Regions from separate parts of the Parageobacillus sp. G301 genome, predicted to be linked through region 1. Evidence: riboswitches for the same ligand, from Rfam matches in the RefSeq annotation. Region 1 holds a riboswitch; each other region holds the start of a gene.
What was found. A riboswitch is a leader RNA that binds a small molecule or an ion and turns the genes downstream of it on or off. The one in region 1 is predicted to bind S-adenosylmethionine.
Positions count from the first base shown of each region.

Region 2: it holds a riboswitch for S-adenosylmethionine, as region 1 does, so the genes downstream of both, QSJ37_RS07615 (bifunctional homocysteine S-methyltransferase/methylenetetrahydrofolate reductase) here and QSJ37_RS16360 (phosphoadenylyl-sulfate reductase) in region 1, are expected to answer to the same signal.
Region 3: it holds a riboswitch for S-adenosylmethionine, as region 1 does, so the genes downstream of both, QSJ37_RS07080 (methionine biosynthesis PLP-dependent protein) here and QSJ37_RS16360 (phosphoadenylyl-sulfate reductase) in region 1, are expected to answer to the same signal.
Region 4: it holds a riboswitch for S-adenosylmethionine, as region 1 does, so the genes downstream of both, metK (methionine adenosyltransferase) here and QSJ37_RS16360 (phosphoadenylyl-sulfate reductase) in region 1, are expected to answer to the same signal.

Region 1 is NZ_BSDB01000003.1:101,766-106,659, forward strand. Features, by position in the region: gene QSJ37_RS16355 (PAS domain-containing sensor histidine kinase) at 1-890, shown strand, start outside; SAM riboswitch class I at 1,043-1,151, shown strand; gene QSJ37_RS16360 (phosphoadenylyl-sulfate reductase) at 1,276-1,983, shown strand; gene QSJ37_RS16365 (sulfate permease) at 1,998-3,071, shown strand; gene sat (sulfate adenylyltransferase) at 3,127-4,287, shown strand; gene cysC (adenylyl-sulfate kinase) at 4,301-4,894, shown strand, end outside.
Region 2 is NZ_BSDB01000001.1:1,489,696-1,494,589, reverse strand. Features, by position in the region: gene metH (methionine synthase) at 1-1,463, opposite strand, end outside; gene QSJ37_RS07615 (bifunctional homocysteine S-methyltransferase/methylenetetrahydrofolate reductase) at 1,456-3,306, opposite strand; SAM riboswitch class I at 3,383-3,486, opposite strand; gene QSJ37_RS07610 (helix-turn-helix domain-containing protein) at 3,642-4,199, opposite strand; gene QSJ37_RS07605 (L-lactate permease) at 4,325-4,894, shown strand, end outside.
Region 3 is NZ_BSDB01000001.1:1,394,457-1,399,350, reverse strand. Features, by position in the region: gene QSJ37_RS07115 (thioredoxin family protein) at 1-93, opposite strand, end outside; gene QSJ37_RS07110 (hypothetical protein) at 226-465, shown strand; gene QSJ37_RS07105 (YjcZ family sporulation protein) at 542-691, shown strand; gene spoVIF (sporulation-specific transcription regulator SpoVIF) at 811-1,068, shown strand; gene QSJ37_RS07095 (GNAT family N-acetyltransferase) at 1,504-1,935, opposite strand; gene QSJ37_RS07090 (YjcG family protein) at 1,937-2,458, opposite strand; gene QSJ37_RS07085 (alpha/beta hydrolase) at 2,523-3,251, opposite strand; SAM riboswitch class I at 3,482-3,594, shown strand; gene QSJ37_RS07080 (methionine biosynthesis PLP-dependent protein) at 3,671-4,774, shown strand; gene metC (cystathionine beta-lyase) at 4,779-4,894, shown strand, end outside.
Region 4 is NZ_BSDB01000002.1:734,722-739,615, forward strand. Features, by position in the region: gene QSJ37_RS12475 (alpha/beta hydrolase family protein) at 1-326, shown strand, start outside; gene QSJ37_RS12480 (DUF2584 domain-containing protein) at 356-598, shown strand; gene pckA (phosphoenolpyruvate carboxykinase (ATP)) at 629-2,215, opposite strand; SAM riboswitch class I at 2,401-2,515, shown strand; gene metK (methionine adenosyltransferase) at 2,696-3,907, shown strand; gene QSJ37_RS12495 (gamma carbonic anhydrase) at 4,441-4,894, opposite strand, start outside.

The DNA of each region.
Region 1 (4,894 bases):
GCCCAATTGATCTCGCCATTCAAGATGGGAAAACATATCATATTAGTGAAGATATTTTTTGGAAAAAAGATGGTACCCATTTCCCCGTTTCCTATACGGTAACGCCTGTTTTGGAAAATGGAGCCGTCGTTGATGCGGTATTGACATTCACCGATATTACCGAACTGAAAAAAACAGAAGAATTCATTCGAACATCGGAAAAGCTCTCAGTTGCCGGCCAGCTAGCGGCTGGGATCGCCCATGAAATTCGCAATCCGCTTACAGCCATAAAAGGATTTATACAACTATTGCAATCCGAACTTGACGAGAAAAAACCTTACCTTCACATTATTGAATCAGAAATTCAGCGCATTGAACTTATTTTAGGCGAACTATTAGTGTTGGCAAAACCACAAGCAACCAAATTTACAAAAAGTGATATTGGCGTTTTGCTTCAACATGTCACCGCTTTATTAGAAACACAGGGTATTTTGCATAACATCCAAATTATTACAAAAACTGATCCATCTCTTCCTCTCATTGAATGTGACGAAAACGGATTAAAGCAAGTATTTATTAATTTCTTAAAAAATGCGATGGAAGCGATGAAAAATGGTGGACATATTTTCATTGAAGCACAAAAAAAGGATGAACATTCCGTTCTTATTCGCTTTATCGACGAAGGCTGCGGAATTCCAAAAGAACATCTAGAAAAAATAGGAAAACCGTTCTTTACAACAAAAGAAAAAGGTACTGGTCTTGGGATGATGATCAGTAAAAAAATTATCGAAGACCACGGCGGAACGATGTCGATTATGAGTGAAGTGAATAAAGGAACAACCGTCGAAGTAACATTGCCGATCCGCGTTTCTGCATCCTCTGTTTTGCATAATTCCCTATTATCCGATTGACATGCATGGAAAAGGTCGGACAACAAACCGCCCTTTTCTTTCCTGATTTCTTTATTCCTCTACTGTGTTATATCAGCAAAAAATAAATTCCTATAGAAAAACTAGGATTGACTTTTGCTTGAATTGTGTTAAAATTTTAATCAATTATATAAGACTTATCAAGAGTGAGGGAGGGACTGGCCCGATGAACTCCGGCAACCTGCTTGGCCGAAAGCAAGGTGCTAATTCCAGCAAAATGGACTCCATTTTGGAAGATAAGGCGCTATTAGTGACCGGTTTGCTCTTCCAAAATGGGAGAGCGTTTTTAATAAGCGTTCGTTCTCTTTCTATTCCTATATAACCAACTAATCCACTTTATTTTCTTTGATTTCAAAGGGGGAGAAAAATGCTCACTTATCAAACATGGGAAGCCAAAGAAAAACCTTCATTCCCTCACGATAATGAAACAAAAGGGGCGCTTGATGTTCTCGCCTGGGCATACCGCCAATATGAGGACGATATTGTGTACGCCTGTAGCTTCGGCATTGAAGGAATCGTGTTAATCGATTTAATTTCGCAAGTAAAGCCAGATGCAGAAATCGTATTTCTCGATACCGGGCTTCATTTTCGTGAAACATACGAAACAATCGAAAAGGTAAAAGAAAAATATCCTTCCCTCCGCATTGTGATGAAACAGCCGAGCATATCCTTAGATGAACAGGCAAAACAATTCGGGGACGAATTATGGAAACACCATCCAAACAAATGCTGTGAATTGCGGAAGGTGATTCCTCTGCGCGAAGTATTGACCGGGGTAACCGCTTGGATTTCCGGCCTGCGCCGCGAACAATCACCGACACGCAGCCACGTCCAATACATCAATAAAGATGACAAATTCCAATCGATCAAAATATGCCCGCTCATTCATTGGACATGGAAAGACGTATGGAGCTATGTATATAAATACAGGCTTCCATACAATGTACTTCATGATCAAGGTTATCCAAGCATCGGCTGCGCGCCATGCACAGCCCCTGCTCTCGACCCGAACGACTTGCGTTCCGGCCGCTGGGTCGGGCACGGAAAAACGGAATGCGGGCTTCATATCTCATAGGGAGAGACACGAATATGCTCCTTATTGTTGCTTTTATCGTTTCCTTTTTCTTTGCAATGAATATCGGTGCTAGCGGCGCCGCCGCCGCAATGGGAGTGGCGTACGGATCCGGCGCCATCAGGCGGAGATCAACCGCCCTTCTGCTTTGCGGATTAGGAGTGTTTCTTGGCAGCCTGGGCGGCGGCGAGGTTGTCAAAACGATCGGTTCCGGGATTATCCCGTCTTCCATCTTGACCATCAAAATTGTGGTGATCATTTTAATTGCCGCGACGATATCCTTATTCGCCGCCAATATCATGGGCATTCCGCTCTCTACGAGCGAAATTACGGTCGGTTCGGTTGTCGGCATCGGCATTGCCTATCAAACCGTATATTTTCATAAATTGCTGTTTATTGTTTCCATATGGATCATTATCCCTATCATCGCCTTTGCATTTACATTTTTCATAGGAAAATGTTTTTTATCGCTAAAGCGGAAATATCCGCAATTAGAACAAGGCAGATGGGGAAAAATGTTCGTCACTCTTTTAATTGTGACCGGCTTTTTTGAAGCTTTTTCGGCTGGAATGAACAATGTTGCCAATGCCGTCGGCCCACTTGTCGGCGCCGGATTAATTTCCGTTTCCCATGGGATGATATTCGGCGGCATATTCGTCGCCCTTGGCGCCATATTGCTTGGAAGGCGCGTTTTAGAAACAAACGGAAAAAAAATCACGAACTTCTCTCCATTTGAAGGCAGCGCGATTTCCGGCACCGGCGCAACACTGGTCATTCTTTCGTCCATTTTCGGGCTGCCTGTACCGTTAACCCAAATTACTACCTCTGCCATCATTGGCATCGGTACAGCAAAAAACGGCTTTTATATTTGGCAAAAGCGCATTGTCATTCAGCTATTAAAAGTTTGGTTTGTATCGCCTATTTTTTCACTAGTTATTTCGTACAGTCTCGTTAAACTGCTGCTTGACAGCGATCTTTATACAATCATCGCCATTTTCAGCGTTTGTCTCGCTACCCTTGGCATTATTAGCCTGAAGAAAACAATCGACGAAGAACGGCGGTCCTTGCATGAAAGCGGCGGTGGCATTTAACCAATGATAAAACTTATTTATCCGATAAAATAAGTAAATTTAGGAGGTTATCAACATGAGCTTAAGCATTCCCCATGGAGGCACGTTAGTGAATCGCTGGAACCCTGACTATCCAGTGGATACCGTTACAAAAACGATTGAGTTGTCTAAAGCGGAATTAAGCGATTTAGAGCTAATCGGGACGGGAGCTTACAGCCCTCTTACCGGCTTTCTGGCAAAAAACGATTATGATTCCGTTGTCGAAACCATGCGGCTCGCCGATGGCACCGTATGGAGCATTCCGATTACCCTTGCTGTAACCGAAGAAAAGGCAAAAGAGCTTTCTGCCGGCGAAACGGCCAAACTCGTTTACGATGGAGAAACATATGGCATCATTGACATTCAAGAAATCTATCAACCTGATAAAACAAAGGAAGCGCTTCTCGTTTACAAAACCGATGAACTCAAACATCCAGGCGTACGAAAACTATTTGAAAAGCCAAATGTATATGTAGGCGGCCCGATTACATTAGTAAAACGCACTGATAAAGGGCGCTTCGCTCCATTCTACTTCGATCCGGCCGAAACACGTAAGCGTTTTGCCGAGCTTGGCTGGAACACGGTGGTTGGCTTTCAAACGCGAAATCCTGTCCACCGCGCCCATGAATACATTCAAAAATGCGCGCTCGAAATTGTCGACGGCCTCTTTTTAAATCCGCTTGTCGGTGAAACAAAGGCGGATGACATCCCGGCGGACATCCGCATGGAAAGCTATCAAGTATTGTTGGAAAACTATTATCCGCAAGACCGCGTGTTTTTAGGAGTGTTCCAAGCAGCGATGCGCTACGCCGGACCGCGGGAAGCAATTTTCCATGCGATGGTGCGCAAAAACTTCGGTTGCACCCACTTCATTGTCGGCCGCGATCATGCCGGCGTCGGCAATTACTATGGCACGTATGATGCGCAAAAAATCTTTTTAAATTTCACACCGGAAGAACTGGGCATTACGCCGCTGTTTTTCGAACATAGCTTTTATTGCACGAAATGCGAAGGCATGGCGTCGACGAAAACATGCCCGCATGATCCGAAATACCATGTTGTATTATCCGGCACAAAAGTGCGGGAAATGCTGCGCAACGGCCAAGTGCCGCCAAGCACGTTCAGCCGTCCGGAAGTCGCGGCGGTATTGATTAAGGGATTGCAACAGCAAGAGGCTGTCACCACGTCTGCACGTTAAAGGAGGAATAAAATTGAGCGTGAACATCGTTTGGCACCAAACGGCGGTTACAAAAGAAGACCGGCGAAAACGCAACGGGCATCACAGCGCAATCTTATGGTTTACCGGGCTTTCCGGCTCCGGCAAATCAACGATCGCCAATGCCGTGTCGAAAAAATTATTTGACCTTGGCATTCAAAACTATGTATTAGACGGGGACAACATCCGCCATGGGCTTAATAAGGATCTCGGCTTTTCCGCCGCAGATCGCACGGAAAATATTCGCCGCATCGGTGAAGTTGCCAAGCTGTTTGTCGACAGCGGCCAATTCGTCCTAACGGCATTTATTTCTCCTTTCGCGCAAGATCGCGAGCTTGTGCGCAATTTAGTAGAAAAAGACGAGTTTATCGAAATTTATGTGAAATGCCCGCTAGAAGAGTGTGAGAGACGCGATCCAAAAGGACTGTATAAAAAAGCAAGAAACGGAGAAATTCGCGATTTTACCGGCATTGACTCTCCGTATGAAGCGCCTGTCTCTCCGGAATTAACGATTGAAACACATCGCTACACGATCGATGAATGCGCCAATCAAGTGATTGCTTACTTGCGCAATCGAAATTTTATCAAG
Region 2 (4,894 bases), on a different contig from region 1:
TTGTTGACAAGCAAGTCATACGAACGCAAGGCGATTTCCAGCTTCCGCTCAGCATGAATCGCCATTCCTTGTTCATCAATCGTTCCGACAACGACGGCAGCGCCGTATTTGTGAAGGAGAGGAACGACTTTTTCAAACCGTTCTTCTCCGTCTTCCAAATTAATCGAGTTAATGATTGCTTTCCCTTGCGAATAGGTGAGAGCACGTTCAATAACGCGTTCATCGGTTGAATCAATGACAAGCGGCACTTTTACTTTTTTTACGACTTGTTGGATAAACTTTTCCATATCTTCTTGTTCATTGCGGTCCGGGTCGGCCAAGCAAATATCAATGACATGCGCGCCGTTTTTTACTTGCGCGCGGGCAATTTCCGCCGCTTCTTCATATTTTCCTTCAGCGATAAGCCGTTTAAATTTGCGCGAACCGATTACGTTTGTCCGCTCACCGACAAACAGCGGACGCATTGTTTCATCGTAAATAAGCGGATCGATGCCGGAAACGGCATGAACGTCAAAAGATTTCGGAATCGGCCGCGGTGGAATGTCTTGGACCGCTTCGGCGATGGCGCGAATATGTTCCGGAGTTGTTCCGCAGCAACCGCCGACGATGTTAATCCATCCTTTTTCAGCGAATCGTTGGATTTTTTTCGCTAACATCTCCGGTGTCTCGTGATAGCAGCCTTCTTCATCCGGAAGCCCGGCGTTCGGATAGCAGCTTACAGCAGTGTTCGCCAAGGAAGCAAGCGTGCGCAAATGGTCGGTCATAAACTCGGGGCCGGTCGCGCAGTTTAATCCGACCGCGAACGGCTTCATATGCTGTACGGAGATGAAAAACGATTCAATCGTTTGTCCTGCTAATGTTGTTCCCATTGGTTCAATCGTTCCGGAAATCATAATCGGCACTTTTTTTCCGACCGCTTCAAACGCCTTGGAAATGCCGATAAAGCCGGCTTTGACGTTTAAGGTGTCTTGGCATGTTTCCAATAAAAGCAAGTCGACGCCGCCAAGCAATAGTCCTCGCGCTTGTTCTTCGTAAGCAGCAACTAATTGTTCGAACGTAATGCCTCCTGTAACGGATAGCGTTTTTGTCGTCGGTCCCATTGAACCGGCGACAAAGCGCGGCCATTCGGGAGTAGAGTAGGCGTCGGCTGCTTTGCGCGCAAGCTTGGCGGATTCGATATTTAACTCTAGCGCTAAATGGCCAAGATGATATTCATCTAATACAACGTTTGTCGCACCGAACGTGTTTGTTTCGATAATATCCGCTCCCGCCTGCAAATATGCTTCATGAATGCGCTCGATCACATGCGGAGCGGTGAGCGTCAAATATTCGTTGCATCCTTCGTATGCTTCTCCGCCGAAATCATCGGCTGAGAGCTTCGCGCTTTGAATCATCGTTCCCATTGCGCCGTCAATAATTAATATTTTTTTTTCGAGCTGTTGCTGCAATGTGATGTTATCCATGGAGTATCTTCCTTTCTTGCGCGGCTTGTTCTTTTTCATGAATGTAGCGAACGAGTTCGACGGTCATTTCATAGCGCAAAAACGGCGTAATTAAGTAGATGCCGTTAAATAAGTCAAAAGCGGCGTCAATGAGCGATTTGGCAATCGCGATTCCTTCGCGCGCCGATTGAACTGGGTCGTTCGCGCATGCCGCCATGCGGGAGCGGATTTCATCAGAAAGCGTAATTCCCGGCACTTCATGGTGAAGGAAATCGGCGTTGCGCGCGCTCACTAGCGGCATAATGCCAATGTAAATCGGCGTCTCAAGATGCTTCGTCGCTTCATACACCTCTTCGATTTGCCGCTCGGAATAAAGCGGCTGGGTGATAAAATAATGGGCGCCGCATTGAATTTTTTTCTCCAGACGCTCTACAGCCTTATCTAAATGGCGGACGTTCGGGTTAAAGGCCGCGGCAATCGAGAAGTTTGTTTTTTGCCCGAGCGGTTTTCCGGAATACGAAAGCCCTTCGTTAAATTGGCGAATGAGCCGGATTAAATCAAAGGACGATAAATCATAAACGGATGTCGCACCAGGAAAATCGCCGATTTTCGATGGGTCTCCGGTAATGGCGAGCACATCGGTGATGCCGAGCGTATGCAAGCCCATGAGGTGCGACTGCAAGCCGATTAAATTGCGGTCGCGGCAGGTAATATGAATAAGCGGACGGATGCCGAGCTGCTCTTTGACGATGGAGCCGAGCGCCATGTTGCTGATTCGTGGAGTTGCCAGCGAGTTATCAGCCAATGTCAACGCATCAATGTTCGCTTCTTTCAGCGCTTTGGCGCCTTCTAAAAATTTCGCGATCCCTAATTTTTTCGGCGGGTCAAGCTCGACGATCACCGAGCGCCGCTTACGTACGATATCTTGCAGCGGCGGTACGGCATTTGGTTCGTTTGTTTGGATAGAAATCGGAACATGACGTTGTTTAACGACTTTTTCTGTAATTGGTGTCCGATCGGTTAAGGCATTTGCTATCGCTTCGATATGTTTCGGCGTCGTGCCGCAGCACCCTCCAATCAGGCGCACGCCTTGCTCACGGAAGGCAAGCGCTGTTTCTTTAAAATAATCGGTGTTTGTTTCATAGATAAGCCGTCCGTCGCGATAATCCGGCAAGCTTGCGTTCGGATACGCGGAAAGAAACGCTTTTTTCGGCAGCGGCACTTCCTCGAGCGAACGAATCATATGATATGGACCGAGACGGCAATTTAGACCGATGACATCGGCTCCCAACTGCTCCAAGCGCGCCAACGCTTCAGAAAGGGGAGTGCCGTCTTGCAAGACGCCAACTTCGTGGAGGGAGACGTGCGCGATAATCGGCTTATCCGTTTCTTTGCGCGCGATTGCAAGAACCGTCTCTAATTCTTCTAAATCGTAATACGTCTCGAGCAACAAGCCGTCGATGTCCTCATTTAAAAGCACAAACAATTGCTCGCGAAACGTCCGCTTTACCTCTTCGATGGAAACGGCGCTTTTATTGATGCTCCGTAATCCGCCGATCGTTCCAAGCACATAGGCTTTATTTCCCGCCGCCTTTTTGGCGAGCCTTACTGCCGCGCGGTTAATGGATGGCACTTCATCTTCCAATCCGTAGCGGGCAAGTTTGACATAGTTGGCGCCATATGTATTCGTTTGGATTACTTCTGCGCCCGCGGCGATATATGCTTCATGAATGTGAATGATGTCTTCCGGTTTTGATAAATTTAGTTCTTCAAAACATCGGTCGACGCCGTGCGAGTATAATAGCGTTCCCATCGCGCCATCGGCGATGAGGATGCGTTCTTTTAAATCTTGCAAAAGCCCCACGCTCATTCCCCCGTTCTATGAAGATAGTAAAAGAAAAAAGCCTTCTATAAGAAGAAGACTTTTTATGTATCGTCTCTTCTTATCTTCCAGGCGCTTTCGCCTGTCTGGATTTAGCACCTTGACTTCCGCCAGGTTGCTGAGGGTTCACCGGGCCAGTCCCTCCCCCTCTCTTGATAAGAAATTCGTTATGAAGTTGTAGTCAAACGCTTCAACGATATAGTTAATATATAATGTAAAGCATTTTCTGAAAATATTCAATATAATGGAATCGTTTTCAAGAAAATATTCTATCCTCAATAGAAAAAAGCATAATGCTTAAAAAGTAGTGTTGTTCACTATAGTGAACGTATATGATTGGAATCAATGACTAGGTAGTAGTGGCATTCATTCTCCCCGATATTGATGAAACGATGTTCCATATCAGCTTCGTAGTACATCGAATCTCCTTCTTCGAGGTCATATGACTGGGTTCCGAGCACGACTCTTAACTTACCTTTAGCTACAGATATATACTCTTTTACTCCTTTTTTATGCTTTGGAAAAATACCGGACTCTTGTTTTGGCGGAATCCGATTGAAAACAAACTCAATTCCTTTTGATGGAAAAGAAGGGGATAAAAGATGCCGCTCAAAGCCGCTCCGTTCGTCTTTATATACATATCGTTCATCTTTTCTAATGATAATGACTTCGCTTTGCTCATCTTCCCCTAATAATTGTGAAAGAGTCATATCTAACCCTTCAGCGATCTGGCAAGCTACTTGAATCGTTGGATTTTTTTCTCCTCTCTCGATTTGCGATAACATCGAACGGCTAACCCCGCAGCGCTCCGATAATGCCTGGAGTGAAAGAGATTTACGCTTTCTCGCTTCTCGCACGTTTTTTCCAAAATTCATGACTGTCTTTCACCTCTCATTATATATTACACTATAGTGGAAATTTTGTCTTGACTTACAGTTTTTCTGTAGAGAATAATATATATATCCACTATAGTGGATAAAAGGGGAGGGGGGAATGTTCCATGCATGATGTGATTCATTTCTTATTAGCAGGGTTACCGATTTTATTCGCTCTTATTTGCTTGGTTTGGCTGAAAATGCCGGCGATGTACACCGCTGTCTGTTCGTATGGATTGGCTTTCGTATTGGCTTTTTTTTCTTTTGATGCATCGGTGCAGGATTTGCTTCATTCCTCTATTCGCGGCATATTGTTGTCCGGTACGGTTATTTATGTATTAGTGTTTGGGCTGCTTTTATACAACTTGCTGAATGAAAGCGGGGCAATGGATAGGATGTCTTACGGTTTATCACGCTTTTGCCGCTCAAAAGCAGAACAGGGGCTGCTTATTTCTGCCGCTTTAGGTCCTTTTCTAGAAGCGGTCAGCGGCTTTGGCATCGCTGTGGTGATCGCTGCCCCATTATATCTTTCGCTAGGATTTTCAGCGAAGAAGACAATGATGTTATCATTATTGACGCAGTCGGCCGTGCCGTGGGGAGCGCTTGCCATCGGTACGGTCATTAATGCAGAGTTGTCCGGAGTTCCTTTACATCAATTGGGGGAGTATAGCGCGATGGCAAGTGCGCCGCTATTT
Region 3 (4,894 bases), on a different contig from region 1:
ATCTGGGCACCATGTTGTATAAAACTTTACAATTACCGGTTTTTCCCCCGAAATGACCTCTTGGAATTGTTCTGTCGTTTGGAGCTCTTTCAATAGAATTTCCCCCTTGAATGAAGTAGTGTCCGCTTATACTTTATCACATTTTTGTGGAAAAAAAGAATTTATATGCCTTGGCACATTGTCCCCTAAATTGCATAAACAAATGGTAAGGAAGGAGGGGATAGGATGAGCCGCGAGTTGGAAAAAGCGCTGGAAACGTGGGCGAATTCTAAAAAGGAGGGACATGAGCAGTTTATTAAGCTGTTTGAACAATGGGGAAGAGACTTCGATAAAAAAATACAGGAAATCGAGAAGTTAAATAACCAATTTTTAAAAGGAGTCCAAGGAAACTTGGATTATATGAACAAGTGGTTTTCGAAAAAGGAAAACCAGTTTTCGAAGCTGTTTCGGATATTTGGGGAATAGATTTCCATATATGCCTATACCAGTTGCAAGCGTGATGAATACGATGAAGTAACAAAGCGTAAGGAGGTGCACTATTATGGGCTTTGGATGCTGCGGTTTCGGCGGATACGGAGGCTTCGGCTATGGAGGCTTTGGCTATGGCGGTTTCGGCCATGGCAGTAGCTTTGTGTTGATTGTTGTGTTGTTCATTTTGTTAATTATTGTCGGTGCTGCGTTTGTATACTAATGTCATGTAATGGGTGCGGGCTGTTCTATTCGACGGGCAGCTCGTACTTTTTCTTTCTGATGTATGCACTTATTGGTTTTCAATTCATACGATATAAGAGGAAAAGGAGGATTTGGTAAATGGATAATCAGTTTTTTAAAAATATCGAAAAGAAAACAGGCGTAAATATGAAAGACGTATTCGAATTAGCCAATTCTTTGCAAAATGCCAATTTTAAAGACGAAAAAACAGTGCGTCACGTCATCAAACGCGTCGCGCAAATCGCCAATCGGAAAGTGCCAAAAGAGCTAGAAGACCAAATCGTCAAAACGATCATTCAAAACGGAAAACAACTTGATTTTAGCACGATTGCTAACATGTTGAATAACAAAAAGTAAGCAAAAGGGAGTCTTCGGAATCGAAGCTCCCTTTTGTTCTTTATATTCCCTAAGAAAAAATGAATATTGGCAACTAAGGCGAATCAATTACAAAAAGACAGCCTTGAAAATCTATAATTATAAAAAATAGTAAACAAAGGAAATAAAAATGCGCAAAGGAATAGACGTTACAATGATTGCTTTCATTCCGAATGAAGCGTGCTGTTGTAGGGCATGGACAATATACAGAAGATATAAAGAAACTAGTGCAGCAAAATATGATATGGCGTGAAAATGATTGACTAAGTCACGAACGGCTTATGTATGAAAGGGAAATGAAATTGTATTTTCTCTTGGCTGCTATACGTACAGCATAACCGCTTATGTAACAACAGTGTACGCAACTATTCTTTATGGATTGCAGGAGCAGGGACCGTACCATCGTTTGATACGGTCTTAAAGCGATTTTACCATCGTTACATGAGGGATTCCAGCATCCATAAACACATCGGAAACAGTTTGATATCCAAGTTTTTGATAAAATGGCTCCGCATGTGTTTGCGCGTTCAGTTTTACTTTTGGGACACCTTGTTTTTTTGCAAACTGCTCAATCGCTTCCATAATCAGCTTTCCTGCCCCACTGCCGCGATATTGCGGCAAAACGCAAATTCGTTCGATCTTGCCTAGACCGTTATCGATCGTGCGAAATCTGCCGGCACCAATCGGTTTTTCCCCATCGTACAAAACAAAATGCATCGCTTCTTGCTCAAATTCATCAATTTCTTCTTCTTCCGGAACATGCTGCTCTTCGATAAATACGATTCGTCGAACAAGCAAGGCATCTTTGTATAAAGATGTATCATTTTTTGTTCCGATTGCTACGTTCATATTACTCTTGTTCCTTTCCTCCAACAAGAAATGTTTCATATACTGTCCATGAGCCGTTTTCCAGTTGATATAGAAGGTGGAAGCGGTCAACCGTTTCTTCAAAATGAACGTTTTGCATCCGTAATTGTCCGTATACATCAGCATATTCAGCGTTTGGCAAATCACGGCCGATGGTAATATGAGGGACAAATACGTATTCTGACTTATCAGCAAGGATTCCGCTGTGAAGCCGTTCATGGAGACGCTCGAGCGTTTCGTTCGGCTCCACTTTTAAATAAATAACATTGCTTGCCGGATAAAATGAGCTAAACTTTGTCACTTTTAACGGAATGACATCTGTTTCAGCGGCGATTTTGCGCAGTTCCTTCACAATTTCTTTAATTTGCTGGTCGTCAGCTTCAAAAGGCTCTTTTAAGGTTAAATGCGGCGGAATGAGGGCGTAATGGCTGTCGTAGCGCTTTCTATAGGAATTGGCAAAATCTTGTATTCGTTTCGAAGGAAATAAAGCAATACCATATTTCATAAAAACCCCTCCTTATGATAAGTAGTACTTAATTATAACAAAATTCCGAAAAACATAGTAGTGTTTACAAAGAAAGGATATGCGCGATTGCACGCGGAACGTCAGGCTGCCAATATGTCCATGCATGACCGCCATCAAATTCGTTGTATTCGTACAAAAATCCTTTTTGAATAAACGCTTCACGCGCCTTCCGATTTGGAGTGATAAAATCGCGCACGTTTCCGTCCGTCGTTTTCACTGCTGTTTCGTTTGTGCCCACCGAATGGTAAATTTGCAATAATGGCGGTTCCGAAAATTGTAAAATTTCCTCGATGATTCCTTCATCGATATATGGCGACTGCATCGCAATTTTTCCAAATGTATGCGGATACAATAATCCTGCCATTAGTGATACAGTGCCGCCAAGGGAATCGCCGATGAGCGCGCGTCCTTTTCCGATTTGGTACGTAGGAAACGTTTGATCTAAAAACGGAACGAGCTCATGTGCTAAAAAACGCAAATAACGGCTGTTTTTCTTTCCGTTTGGATGATATTTCTCATAGCGGTCCTTAACATCGCGATATGGAATTCCGATGACAATGGTGCGGTCAATCTCGCCGTTTTCCATCAGTTGTTCAATAACGCTTTTTATTTTCCCGTACATAAAATAATCTTTCCCATCCTGAGCGATAAGAAGAGAATACTTATGAAGCGGGGAAAACGAACTTGGCAAATAGGCAAGCAGCGTTATTTCCTCATCCAGCTCATCACTATAAATAGTGTAATCACGCATTGTCCCTTTTTGTAATGCCATGATGGATCCTCCAATAAAAACAGATTCACCTGTTATTGTAACATATTTTTGTAAAAACATGTTAACAAACACAGCGGATTATGATGAATATTTACATAAAAAAGCGCCGGGAGTTTTTCCAACGTATAAAAACAACATATCAATTTGAAAAATTTTAAAAATTCCTTGCAAACTCACAATAAATGAGGTACATTTTTAGTAATCAGAAAAAATGAATAGTGAAGGATGCATTCTTATCAAGAGAAGTGGAGGGAACTGGCCCTATGAAGCTTCAGCAACCAGCCAATTTTTGGCCAGGTGCTAAATCCAGCGAATTGAATTTTTTCAATTCGGCAGATAAGAAGAAGCACTGATCGACGTATGGAAAAGTCTTCTTCTTAGAAGACTTTTTTTATTTTATAGAAGAGGGAGAGATACAGATGGAGAAAATGGAAACGTTATTGGCGCAAATCGGAAACCGCAGTGACACGGTCACAGGAACGGTCAATCCGCCCGTCTATTTTTCGACCGCGTACCGTCATGAAGGAATCGGGAAGTCTACCGGATTTGACTACATTCGTACCGGCAATCCGACGCGGAAAATCGTCGAGGAAGCGATCGCAAAGCTAGAAGGAGGAGACCAAGGCTACGCGTTCAGCTCGGGCATGGCGGCCATTCAGACGGTTCTTGCGTTATTTGAAAGCGGGGATGAATTTCTCGTTTCCTCCGATTTATATGGAGGTACATATCGTTTATTTGAACGCGGCTGGCGAAAATACGGCTTGTCTTTTCATTATGTAGATTTTCGCGACATACGATTAGTAGAGAACTACATCACCGAAAAAACAAAAGCGATTTTTTTAGAAACACCGACGAACCCGTTAATGCAGGAAACGGACATTGCTGAAGTGGCAAAATTTGCGAAAAAACATGGACTGCTTCTCATTGTCGACAACACGTTTTACACACCAGTTTTTCAGCGTCCGATCGAGCAAGGAGCCGATATCGTCATCCATAGTGCAACAAAATATTTAGGAGGCCATAACGATGTGTTGGCAGGTCTCGTCGTTGCGAAGGGGGAGGAACTTTGCAAGCGGCTCGCGGAATATCAGAACGCAATTGGCGCTGTGCTTTCACCGTTTGATTCGTGGCTGCTTATTCGCGGCATGAAGACGCTGGCGCTTCGGATGCGACAGCACGAAGAAAACGCGAAACGAATCAGTGAATTTTTAGCGGCGCATGAAGATATTACTGATGTATTATACCCGGGAAGAGGCGGCATGTTGTCGTTCCGCTTGCGCGAAGAAAAATGGGTCAACCGCTTTTTGCAAAGTTTACGATTAATTACATTCGCCGAAAGTTTAGGTGGAGTCGAAAGCTTTATTACATATCCAGCAACGCAAACACATGCCGATATTCCAGAAGAAATCCGCATCGCCAACGGTGTCTGTAACCGGCTGCTTCGTTTCTCTGTCGGCATCGAGCATGTCGAAGATTTAATTTCTGACTTATCGCAAGCGTTAAAAAGTATGAAAGAGGTGTAGGGAGATGGAACAACACGTATCTTTTCAAACGAAACTGCTCCATAATAAATGGAAAATGGATCCTCAAACGGGAGCGGTCAGTGTGCCGATTCAGCACGCTTCCACGTTCCATCAATTTGA
Region 4 (4,894 bases), on a different contig from region 1:
TGACATATTGGGAGCGAGAAGATTTGCGGAGAATGATGAAACGGGTAATAGGCGGAACGCCAACGAAATATCCAGAGCGCTACCGGTGGCGAACCCCATTGTATGAGATCGAAAAGATTCAAGCCCCTGTGTTAATCATTCATGGGGAGAAAGATCGAAACGTTTCGATTGAACACGCGTATCGCCTTGAAAAAAGACTAAAAGAGGCAAATAAACAAGTGACGGCATGGTATTTTCCAAACTTTACTCATTACTTTCCACCGAAAGATAACCGCGAAACAGTTCGTCGGTTAACGGAATGGATGAAACGACAACCAAATGTATGATACGATAAAAAGAAAAGGGGTGTGTTTCAATGGGCATGCCGCTGGAATTTCAAACACTCATTGTGACAAAAGGCAAGGAAAAGAGAGTGAAAGACAATCTATTTATTCTAGAAAAGGAAGGGTATCGTATTTATCCAATCGATATTCCGCTTGAAGTGAGAAGAACGTTACAAAGCGAAGCGAGCGGCCAAGCAGTGGTAAAAAAGCTGGAACTTGCCAACAATCGGACGATTGTAACGTATGAGCTGATTTCGTTGCATTCGATAAATTAAAAAAGGAGGGAATGATTCCCTCCTTGGAAGTTATACGATTGGACCGCCCAGCGCTTCGATTTCCGGAGCGATATGTTTAAACTTTTGGAAGTTTTCCCGGAATTTTGCGGCAAGTTCTTTTGCTTTTTGTTCATATGCTTGCTTATCGGCCCATGTATTTTTTGGCTGCAGCACTTCATCTGGTACACCAGGAATATGAATCGGAATTTCTAAACCGAAAATAGGGTCCTTCACTGTTTCGACATTGTCGAGTTCTCCTTCGACAGCTGCTTGCACCATTGCACGGGTATAGGCAAGCTTCATGCGGCTGCCGACTCCGTATTCTCCACCTGTCCATCCTGTGTTAACGAGGAACACTCGGACATTATGTTCAACGATTTTTTTACCGAGCATTTCCGCATATTGCACAGCTGGAAGCGGTAAAAACGGAGCTCCAAAGCAAGTAGAGAATGTCGCTTGCGGAGAAGTGATGCCGCGTTCTGTACCCGCCAGCTTGCTCGTATAGCCGCTTAAGAAATGATACATCGCTTGTTCGCGCGTTAGCTTGCTAATCGGCGGCAATACTCCGAATGCGTCTGCCGTTAAGAAAATAATCGTCGACGGATGACCAGCGATGCTCGGATCAACGATATTGCTAATCGCTTGAATAGGGTAAGCAGCGCGGGTATTTTCCGTTAACGTAGCGTCATCATAATTAGGCAGTCTTGTATGCTCATCGATAATAACGTTTTCGAGCACCGCACCGAATCCGATCGCATCAAAAATTTGCGGTTCTTTTTCCCGTGATAAATTGATGCATTTTGCATAGCAACCGCCTTCGATATTAAAGATGCCGCGGTTGGACCAGCCGTGTTCGTCATCACCAATAAGACGGCGGTTTGGATCGGCGGAAAGCGTCGTTTTTCCCGTGCCGGATAGACCAAAGAATAATGCGACATCCCCTTCTTTACCGACGTTTGCCGAACAATGCATCGATAAAATTCCTTGTTCTGGGAGCAGGTAATTCATCACAGTGAAAATCGATTTTTTCATTTCGCCAGCATATTCTGTGCCACCGATTAGCACGATCCGCCGTTCAAAAGAAATAATGATAAATGTTTCCGATCTTGTTCCATCAACGGCAGGATCTGCTTTAAAGTTTGGTGCGCAAATAACGGTGAATTCCGCTTTGTGTGTTTGCAGTTCTTCCGCTGTTGGGCGAATAAATAGTTGATGTGCAAATAAATTTTGCCACGCAAATTCATTAATGACTTGGATAGGTAAGCGGTATTTGGGATCAGCGCCGGCAAATCCTTTAAAAACAAATATTTCATCTTTTTTCATTAAATAGTCAATTACCTTATTGTATAAGTTTTCGAAAACTTCTTCAGAAATCGGCTGGTTCGTCGTCCCCCAATCGATTTTTGATTTCGTCGAAGCTTCTTCTACAATGTATTTATCTTTTGGAGAGCGACCTGTATATTTTCCTGTCGTTACCGCAACTGCTCCGGTAGCTGTCAACCGACCTTCATTTCGTTGCAACACTTTTTCTACAAGCTGTGCTACCGATAAATTATGAAACACATTTGGCTGTTGTAATAATGTGGTAAGTTTACTTGTCATATTAGCGACTCCCATGTACAAAACCTTCCTTTTTATTGAAATGGTCTCCTTCAAATAGTATAACACATTTTTATTATTAGTCCATACTATTTGTGACAATTTCTTTTCTTTTATTTTTCTCATTTTTGTTCATAAAAAAATTGTCTAATTTTGTTGACTTTCTTTATTTAATTACGATATGATAACTCATTGAACGGATACTCTTATCCCGAGCCGGTGGAGGGACAGGCCCGATGAAACCCAGCAACCGTCACAACTGGAAATGTGTGAAATGGTGCTAACCTGTGGCAAGGCAACGTCCTTGAGCGATAAGAGTGAAAGGAGCAATATGATTGCAATGACCTTTCCTCAAAATTACAGGAAAGGTTTTTTTATATGTCTATGTGTCAAGATATATAAAAGCTATAATAAAAGGGAATGAGTACCGTATCATCTGCAGTTTGCAGGAATACAATATTTAGACGTTCGATTATGAAAAGAGGAGGAAACTGACGAATGTCAAAAAAAAGACGTTTATTTACTTCGGAATCTGTAACGGAAGGTCATCCTGACAAAATTTGTGACCAAATTTCCGATGCCATTTTAGATGCCATTTTAGAGAAGGACCCGAATGCTCGCGTCGCATGCGAAACGAGCGTTACAACAGGGCTTGTGCTCGTAAGTGGAGAAATTACGACATCAACATATGTAGATATCCCGAAAATCGTCCGCGATACGGTTCGCGAAATTGGCTATACTCGTGCGAAATATGGTTTTGATGCCGATACTTGTGCTGTATTGACATCGATTGACGAACAGTCTCCAGATATCGCAATGGGAGTCGATAAGGCGTTAGAAGCCCGCGAAGGTCAGATGACTGACGAGGAAATTGAAGCAATCGGTGCTGGAGACCAAGGGTTAATGTTTGGATTTGCTTGCAATGAAACGAAAGAATTAATGCCGCTTCCGATTTCGTTAGCGCATCGTTTGGCACGCCGTTTGTCAGAAGTGCGGAAAGAAGCCATTTTGCCATATTTGCGTCCAGATGGCAAAACACAAGTAACAGTAGAATACGATGAAAATGGAAAACCAGTGCGTATCGATACGATCGTTGTATCAGCGCAACATCATCCGGAAATTACACAAGAACAAATTGAGCGCGATATTAAAGAACATGTCATTAAGCCGGTTGTACCAGCAGAACTGATCGATGAAAACACAAAATATTTTATTAACCCGACAGGTCGTTTCGTCATCGGCGGACCTCAAGGCGACGCTGGCTTAACAGGACGGAAAATTATCGTTGACACATATGGCGGTTATGCTCGCCATGGCGGCGGTGCGTTTTCTGGTAAAGACCCTACAAAAGTAGACCGCTCTGCAGCCTATGCAGCGCGTTATGTAGCGAAAAACATTGTTGCTGCTGGACTTGCCGATAAATGTGAAGTGCAGTTGGCATATGCGATCGGCGTTGCAAGACCGGTTTCCATTTCCATTGATACGTTCGGAACCGGAAAAGTATCTGAAGATATTTTAATTGAAGTGGTGCGCAACAACTTTGATCTTCGCCCAGCTGGCATTATTAAAATGTTAGATTTGCGCCGCCCAATTTATAAACAAACAGCGGCTTATGGCCATTTCGGACGCACGGACATCGATCTTCCATGGGAGCGCACTGATAAAGCGGGAACATTGAAAGAGCAGGCTCTTGCGTTAGCGAAGCAATAACAAACAGAAAAGGGAGTTACGTTATGTAGCTCTCTTTTTTTGGCAAAATCAAGGGTGAACGCAACGAAAAAAGCATCTGCTTCGACTGCTCTGCAGAAAAGATTGGTAAAAATTTATTTCAATAAACAATTTATATATTGTATCGGAAAAGTAAAGCATTTTGCATGTGATGGAACATGATGTTCTTATTATGATACGCTTCAACGTTATTTAACACTCCAATATATACCCGAGCCAATGACGATGTCCGTCGGTATGAAAAAGTTGGAGCCGGTTCATTATATCAAAAAGAAAGTCGGTGAAAATTAACGAAATTTTTCACCTATATAAAAAAGACAGGCATTCCCAGCTTATCTAATCAAGCTGATAGGGTGATGCCTGTCTTCCTATTTGCCTCCCAACATCTTAAAAAATCGATTTTGGATGCTTTTTTATTTCATCAGTCAGCGGAGCGGTGAAATAAATATCATCTTGGTCATATCCCATAATAACAACAACGTAATGTTAATCGGTCTGCTCGGCGTTTCCTATTATCATTTATCTTGCTGCAGCGATTTATAATATTTCCCTTTCTCCACATACTCGCGGCGAATTCGCTCCATCTCGCGGACATCTTCGTCGGTTAATTCACGAATGACTTTAGCGGGACGGCCAAATGCGAGCGTGTGCGGCGGAATTTTTTTTCCTTGCGGGACAAGGCTTCCGGCACCGATAAACGCTCCTTCGCCAATTTCCGCACCATCGAGAATAATCGAGCCCATGCCGATTAAAGCGTTTTTCCGGATGATGGCGCTATGTAAAATGACTTGATGGCCGACGGTTACACCATCTTCAATGATAAGCGGATTGTTTGGACTTTGATGTAAAATTGAGTTATCTTGGATATTGACGCGATTGCCGATAATCGTTGGAGCGACATCTCCGCGAATAACAGTATTAAACCAAATGCTTGTTTCTTCCCCGATGACCACATCACCGGTAATGGTG